2 regions of the Metasolibacillus sp. FSL H7-0170 genome follow, and region 2 is predicted to be linked to the other one. Evidence: a T-box and tRNA genes for the amino acid it is inferred to sense, from the RefSeq annotation. Region 2 holds a T-box; the other holds one or more tRNA genes.

Region 1 (3,387 bases), 500 kb from region 2:
GGGCTGTTCGCCCATTAAAGCGGTACGCGAGCTGGGTTCAGAACGTCGTGAGACAGTTCGGTCCCTATCCGTCGTGGGCGTAGGAAATTTGAGAGGAGCTGTCCTTAGTACGAGAGGACCGGGATGGACATACCGCTGGTGTACCAGTTGTCGTGCCAACGGCATCGCTGGGTAGCTATGTATGGACGGGATAAGTGCTGAAAGCATCTAAGCATGAAGCCCCCCTCAAGATGAGATTTCCCATTACGCAAGTAAGTAAGATCCCTCAAAGACGATGAGGTAGATAGGTTCGAGGTGGAAGTGTGGCGACACATGAAGCTGACGAATACTAATCGATCGAGGACTTAACCACAATTAAAACTTGTTTCAATGTTCATTTATCCAGTTTTGAAAGAACAAGAAGATACATACTTGACTTTAATATAAAAGATGTTATAATAATTCTTGTCTTTGAAAATAGTCTAGTGATGATGGCAAAGAGGTCACACCCGTTTCCATACCGAACACGGAAGTTAAGCTCTTTAGCGCCGATGGTAGTTGGGGGCTTCCCCCTGTGAGAGTAGGACATCGCTAGGCTAACCTTGATATTGTTCCGAAGTAGCTCAGTGGTAGAGCAACCGGCTGTTAACCGGTTGGTCGCAGGTTCGAGCCCTGCCTTCGGAGCCATCTTCTTGGAGAGTTGTCCGAGAGGTCGAAGGAGCACGATTGGAAATCGTGTAGGCGGTTAACACTGTCTCAAGGGTTCAAATCCCTTACTCTCCGCCAACCTTTAAACAACGTTTATTGGCCCGTTGGTCAAGTGGTTAAGACACCGCCCTTTCACGGCGGTAACACGGGTTCGAATCCCGTACGGGTCACCACTATTGAATATGGAGGATTAGCTCAGCTGGGAGAGCACCTGCCTTACAAGCAGGGGGTCGGCGGTTCGAACCCGTCATCCTCCACCATTATTATTATCGCGGGGTGGAGCAGTTCGGTAGCTCGTCGGGCTCATAACCCGAAGGTCACAGGTTCAAATCCTGTCCCCGCAACCAAAAGGTCCCGTGGTGTAGCGGTTAACATGCCTGCCTGTCACGCAGGAGATCGCCGGTTCGATCCCGGTCGGGACCGCCATTTTAATATAAAAAGTGGGTCAGTAGCTCAGTTGGTAGAGCATTAGACTGAAGCTCTAAGTGTCGGCGGTTCGATTCCGTCCTGACCCACCATTTATTCCTAAATGCCGGTGTAGCTCAGTTGGTAGAGCAACTGACTTGTAATCAGTAGGTCGTGGGTTCGACTCCTATCGCCGGCACCACTTGGTGGGGTAGCGAAGTGGCTAAACGCGGCGGACTGTAAATCCGCTCCTTAGGGTTCGGCGGTTCGAATCCGTCCCCCACCACCATTTATCTGAATAGGGGCATAGTTCAACGGTAGAATAGAGGTCTCCAAAACCTTTGGTGTGGGTTCGATTCCTACTGCCCCTGCCAGATTTTTTTGTTATGAACAGAACATAAATAATGGCGATTGTGGCGAAGTGGTTAACGCATCGGATTGTGGTTCCGACACTCGTGGGTTCGATTCCCATCAGTCGCCCCATTAATAATCTAAAGTAAATTTTATATAATGGCGATTGTGGCGAAGTGGTTAACGCATCGGATTGTGGTTCCGACATTCGTGGGTTCGATTCCCATCAGTCGCCCCATTTAATAATAAAAGTTGTTGGGGTATAGCCAAGCGGTAAGGCAACGGATTTTGATTCCGTCATGCCTAGGTTCGAATCCTAGTACCCCAGCCATTTGCGGAAGTAGTTCAGTGGTAGAACACCACCTTGCCAAGGTGGGGGTCGCGGGTTCGAACCCCGTCTTCCGCTCCATTTTACGGCGGCATAGCCAAGTGGTAAGGCACAGGTCTGCAACACCTTTATCACCGGTTCAAATCCGGTTGCCGCCTCCAATTTAGTATAAATTGGGGATTTTTTTTCCTCTTTTTTAAATGAATATTTTGCGGAAGTAGTTCAGTGGTAGAACACCACCTTGCCAAGGTGGGGGTCGCGGGTTCGAACCCCGTCTTCCGCTCCAAATCTTTTGTAAGTATGAGAAAATTGATTTATCATACTGGAAAAATACTATAATGCCTGAGTGGTGGAATGGCAGACACGTCGGACTCAAAATCCGATGCCAGCGATGGCGTGTGGGTTCGAGTCCCACCTCAGGTATCATCTAAACTTCAACTTCGGTTGGAGTTTTTTATTTTGCTTATAAGAAATATGCCTCATACCTTTGGCAATGTTATAATACAATTGATTGAAAGAGGTGGAAGATTTGAATATTAGGCCAAAAAAATTAACACAAGGCGATACGGTAGGTGTTTTAGCACTGAGTAGTCCATTAAAGATGGAGCAGCTACCGATTAAGCTTGAATTTCTTGAAAAATTAGGGTTGAAGTATAAACTAGGACAGACGATTGCGGAGTATGAAGGGTTTTTGGCTGGCAGTGATGAGGAACGTCTTGCGGATTTATATGCAATGATAGCGGATGATGAAATTAAGGCTATATTTTGTGTGCGTGGTGGCTATGGTATTGGAAGATTGCTAGATAAAATCGATTATCAGCTATTGCAGGAGCACCCTAAAATTATTTGGGGTTTCTCTGATGTAACGAGCTTGCATTTAGCTGTTAATCAATATGCTAATTTAGTTACTTTCCACGGACCGATGTTAAGTGAGAGTAGCGACATTTTAGATGAGCTGTCAGAGAAAATGTTTCAGCAATTATTTGCACCGATTGAAATTCATTATGATGAACGGATTTCAAAGCTTGAAACGGTTGTCTCAGGCGTGGCTCGTGGCGAATTGATTGGTGGTAATTTGAATCGCTTAGTGAGCACACTTGCGACGAAATTTGAGATAGATTTCTCTAATAAAATTGTCATACTAGAAGATATTCATGAATCGCTTGACCGCATTGATGGTATGTTTAATCAATTGCGTTTAGCTCGCAAGCTAGAGCAAGCGGCTGGCTATATTATTGGTGATTTTAATGGTGTTGATGAGGCTGAGCTACTAAAGATTGTTTCCCACTATTTAAAGCCATTAAATAAGCCTGTATTAGCTGGCTTTAAAATTGGACATTGCAGACCGAATATTGGTCTTCCATTAGGAGTAGAGGCGATAATCGATGCGGATGCAAAAGTGTTAAGGGTATTGCCAGGTGTAGAAGAATAAAAGAAGCTGCACTGTAGGCAAATTGCTTACGGGCAGCTTCTTTTCGTAGCGAGCGTTTAGAAATCAATTCTGCGTTTGTCTGTCCTATTACTTCTAGTTGGTCATTGGTAATTAGTAATCTAGTGACAGGTGAAGTGTAATTGGTTTTTCGTTTAGTTAATCCTAAAAGGAGAAAACGCTCGTT
Region 2 (3,387 bases):
GAATTGGCTCGCCCCAATAGCGTTGACGTGAGAATAACCAGTCGCGTAGACGGTAAGAAATTTTCTTCTCACCAACACCCTTTTCCTCTAGCCAAGCAATAGCTTTTGTAATACCTTCTTCCTTATTTAAGCCGTTTAAAAAATCTGAGTTAATATGCTCACCGTCACCAATAAATGCTTCTTTCGAAATATCACCGCCTGCAAGCACCTCTTTAATTTCTAGGCCGAATTCTTTCGCAAACTCATAGTCGCGTTCATCATGAGCAGGTACTGCCATAATTGCACCTGTACCGTATGTTGCAAGTACATAATCAGCAATCCATACAGGAATTTTTGCACCGTTAATTGGATTTACTGCATAAGCACCTGTGAATACACCTGTTTTTTCCTTTGCTAAGTCTGTACGCTCAAGGTCTGATTTTGTTTTTACTTTATCAAGATAAGCGTCCACTTGCGCACGCTGTTCAGCTGTTGTAATTTCAGCAACTAGCTTATGCTCTGGTGCTAATACTGCATATGTTGCACCAAATAGCGTATCTGGGCGCGTTGTGAAAACGTCAAATGAGTGCTCTGTACCATCGATTGTAAATGTGACCTCCGCACCTTCTGAGCGACCAATCCAATTGCGCTGCATTTCCTTTAAGCTTTCTGGCCAATCAAGCTCATCTAAATCCTCTAATAGACGGTCTGCATATTCCGTAATGCGTAGAATCCATTGACGCATTGGGCGACGTTCTACCGGATGCCCGCCGCGCTCGGATTTACCATCGATTACTTCCTCATTCGCTAGTACCGTTCCAAGTGCTGGACACCAGTTTACAGGTACTTCATCTACATACGCTAAACCACGATTGAATAATTGGATAAAAATCCATTGCGTCCATTTATAATATTTAGGGTCTGTCGTATTAATTTCGCGGTCCCAGTCGTAAGAAAAGCCTAAATCATTCATTTGACGCTTAAATGTCGCAATATTTTTCGCCGTAAACTCTGCAGGATCATTTCCTGTATCGAGTGCATATTGCTCAGCAGGTAACCCGAAAGCATCCCAGCCCATCGGATGTAGCACATTATAGCCTTGCATGCGCTTAAACGAGCTTAAAATATCCGTCGCGATATAGCCAAGTGGATGTCCTACATGCAAGCCTGCCCCTGATGGGTACGGAAACATATCTAATGCAAAAAACTTTGGTTTACTGTTGTCATTCACCGTTTTAAATGTTTTGTTATCTGCCCAATACTTTTGCCATTTCTTATCAATTTCTTGATGATTAAAACTCATATTACTCCTCCTCAAAATCATAGTATCGACTTGTTTTCCACCGTTCAAACTGAAGTGACAGAATTTTTAGAAAAATAAAAAACTCGCCCCATTCCGTAGAAAGGGACGAGAGTAAATTTGACTCCCGCGGTACCACCCAAATTAGTGACACTGCACTCAGCTCCAGCTTCTTAACGCGAAAACACGGCTTCTAGTTAATCTTTTTCACTAAAAGCAACTCAAAGGCGAGTTCAATTTGTTCACTTGCTAGCTCACACCAGCCGCTAGCTCTCTAAAAAGTGTCGAAATTTACTATTCCTTGTCATAGTCGTTGTATATAATGCCTTCATTCTAATGGAATTAGCTAGAAAGCACAAGCCTTTTTTAAAGTGCCTGGCACGCAAACAATTTTCACACAATTCACCAAAAAAAATTTTTGGTGTTTATTTATTATCCAAACTTAAAATTTCATCTATTTTTTATAATCAATTTTCCTATTTGCGACATTTTATATAAAGTTTATTGCCTAGTGTGATTTGACAATATCTTTAGCTCTTTTTAAACTTAATAACAATATAAAAAGGAGGTTTGTTATGGCTAGAAAACATCGCCTTTGGTCACCATACCATTATTTCCATATAGTTATGCGCGGAAATAATCGGCAAACAATTTTTTTACATCACACAGACTACCAAGCTTTTTTTCGCATTGTGGAGTACACCTACCAAAAGTATCAATTTTCAATTATTGCATTTTGTATTATGCCAAACCATTATCACCTATTGCTCCATTCCCCTTTTGTTCCTCATAGCAAAATTATGGCGATGATTAATAGGCGCTACAGTGATTATTTTAAAAAGAAATATGACTACAGTGGTCACCTATACGAAAAAAGATTTTTTTCAGATTTAGTCCCCTCTCCCCTAGATATCATTGTTGTAAGTCGTTATATCCACCGCAATCCGATTAATACAACCATTCCTTTAGTAGAAACCTTAGCCTTTTATCCCTACAGTTCTTATTATTACTACTACACTAAAGCACCGACACCATTCAACTTCTTACACCAAGATTCACTTATCACCTATCTTTCCCATACAAAATATCCAACCCTTGACCTCTATTTAACCTATTGCGAAGATGATTATGATTTATAGCCAAAATCAATCGTGCCCTAGCGTAACTGAGTCTAGACTTTTTGAACTTGCTCAAAGATCCCTCTTCAAAAATGTGATATCCGCTTGAGGCTTTGCCTAACATAATGTTGGTCATTTAACCATTACTCACACATATTGGGGTGTTCCTATACTGCATTCCTTTTTGTCAGCAGGTGTTAGGTCATTTGCCGAAAGAAGTGAATTAATGTATGCAAAAAAGCTAGTACCATTATTATTCGTGGTACTAGCTTTCTTTCTAAACTGTAGTTAGTTTTCTGAATTTTCCGTATTGTTTGCGTGCCAGGCACATGCGGGGATAATCGCTATGAGCAATAATACGACTAAACTCCACATCAACGTCTGCATATCGAATAAATCTACCATCAATCCTCCGAATAAAGGACCAATCATGCGACCAATTGTTGTGGCGCTATTAACAATACCTTGATAAAAGCCTTGTCGTCCCTTAGGTGCAAGGCGATTGGCAATGGTAGGAATTACAGGTGTGAAAAACACTTCTCCCAACGTTAAAATCACCATTGCCGTTGCAAACATTGTAAATTCTTCAGCTATTGCAACGATGCAGAAAGAAAATGACATAAGCACAAGTCCTAATACGAGCTGGTGCTTTAATTTCTTTTCCCACCGGCGAACGAGTGGGCGAATAATTGGTTGGAAGCCGACAACGAGCAAGCCATTAATTGTCCAAATCACACTGTACTGTGATAAAGACATGCCTAAGCCTTGTGTATAGGAAGAAATTGTGGCGCTCCATTGTGAATAAGACATCCAGCATAACACTAATGCCAAGCATAAAGTTAATAATGCATAAAGCCCTGCTCTGGACTCTTTGTTCCCTCTTTCAGCAATCACATTTTTCGGAGCCATGCTCTTCGTATCAAATCGCTTATATGTTAGCACAACGAGCGTAAAAAAGATGAAATACGTAAAGAAATTCGCTTTGAATAC

Evidence for each region. A T-box is a leader RNA that pairs with one kind of tRNA and senses whether it is charged. The one in region 2 lies ahead of leuS (leucine--tRNA ligase), so its partner is inferred to be a tRNA-Leu.
Region 1: it encodes a tRNA-Leu, which carries the amino acid that the T-box ahead of leuS (leucine--tRNA ligase) is inferred to sense. The anticodon was not compared.

What each region holds. Positions count from the first base shown of each region.
Region 1 covers NZ_CP151964.1:3,316,704-3,320,090, forward strand. Annotated here, with positions in the region: rRNA gene MHH70_RS15405 (23S ribosomal RNA) at 1-352, shown strand, start outside; rRNA gene rrf (5S ribosomal RNA) at 461-576, shown strand; tRNA gene MHH70_RS15415 (tRNA-Asn) at 592-666, shown strand; tRNA gene MHH70_RS15420 (tRNA-Ser) at 674-765, shown strand; tRNA gene MHH70_RS15425 (tRNA-Glu) at 786-860, shown strand; tRNA gene MHH70_RS15430 (tRNA-Val) at 872-947, shown strand; tRNA gene MHH70_RS15435 (tRNA-Met) at 958-1,034, shown strand; tRNA gene MHH70_RS15440 (tRNA-Asp) at 1,038-1,113, shown strand; tRNA gene MHH70_RS15445 (tRNA-Phe) at 1,130-1,205, shown strand; tRNA gene MHH70_RS15450 (tRNA-Thr) at 1,219-1,294, shown strand; tRNA gene MHH70_RS15455 (tRNA-Tyr) at 1,298-1,381, shown strand; tRNA gene MHH70_RS15460 (tRNA-Trp) at 1,393-1,466, shown strand; tRNA gene MHH70_RS15465 (tRNA-His) at 1,500-1,575, shown strand; tRNA gene MHH70_RS15470 (tRNA-His) at 1,606-1,681, shown strand; tRNA gene MHH70_RS15475 (tRNA-Gln) at 1,700-1,774, shown strand; tRNA gene MHH70_RS15480 (tRNA-Gly) at 1,778-1,852, shown strand; tRNA gene MHH70_RS15485 (tRNA-Cys) at 1,859-1,932, shown strand; tRNA gene MHH70_RS15490 (tRNA-Gly) at 1,983-2,057, shown strand; tRNA gene MHH70_RS15495 (tRNA-Leu) at 2,112-2,194, shown strand; gene MHH70_RS15500 (LD-carboxypeptidase) at 2,301-3,203, shown strand.
Region 2 covers NZ_CP151964.1:3,816,649-3,820,035, reverse strand. Annotated here, with positions in the region: gene leuS (leucine--tRNA ligase) at 1-1,282, opposite strand, end outside; T-box leader at 1,381-1,596, opposite strand; gene MHH70_RS17960 (transposase) at 1,855-2,418, shown strand; gene MHH70_RS17955 (MFS transporter) at 2,686-3,387, opposite strand, start outside.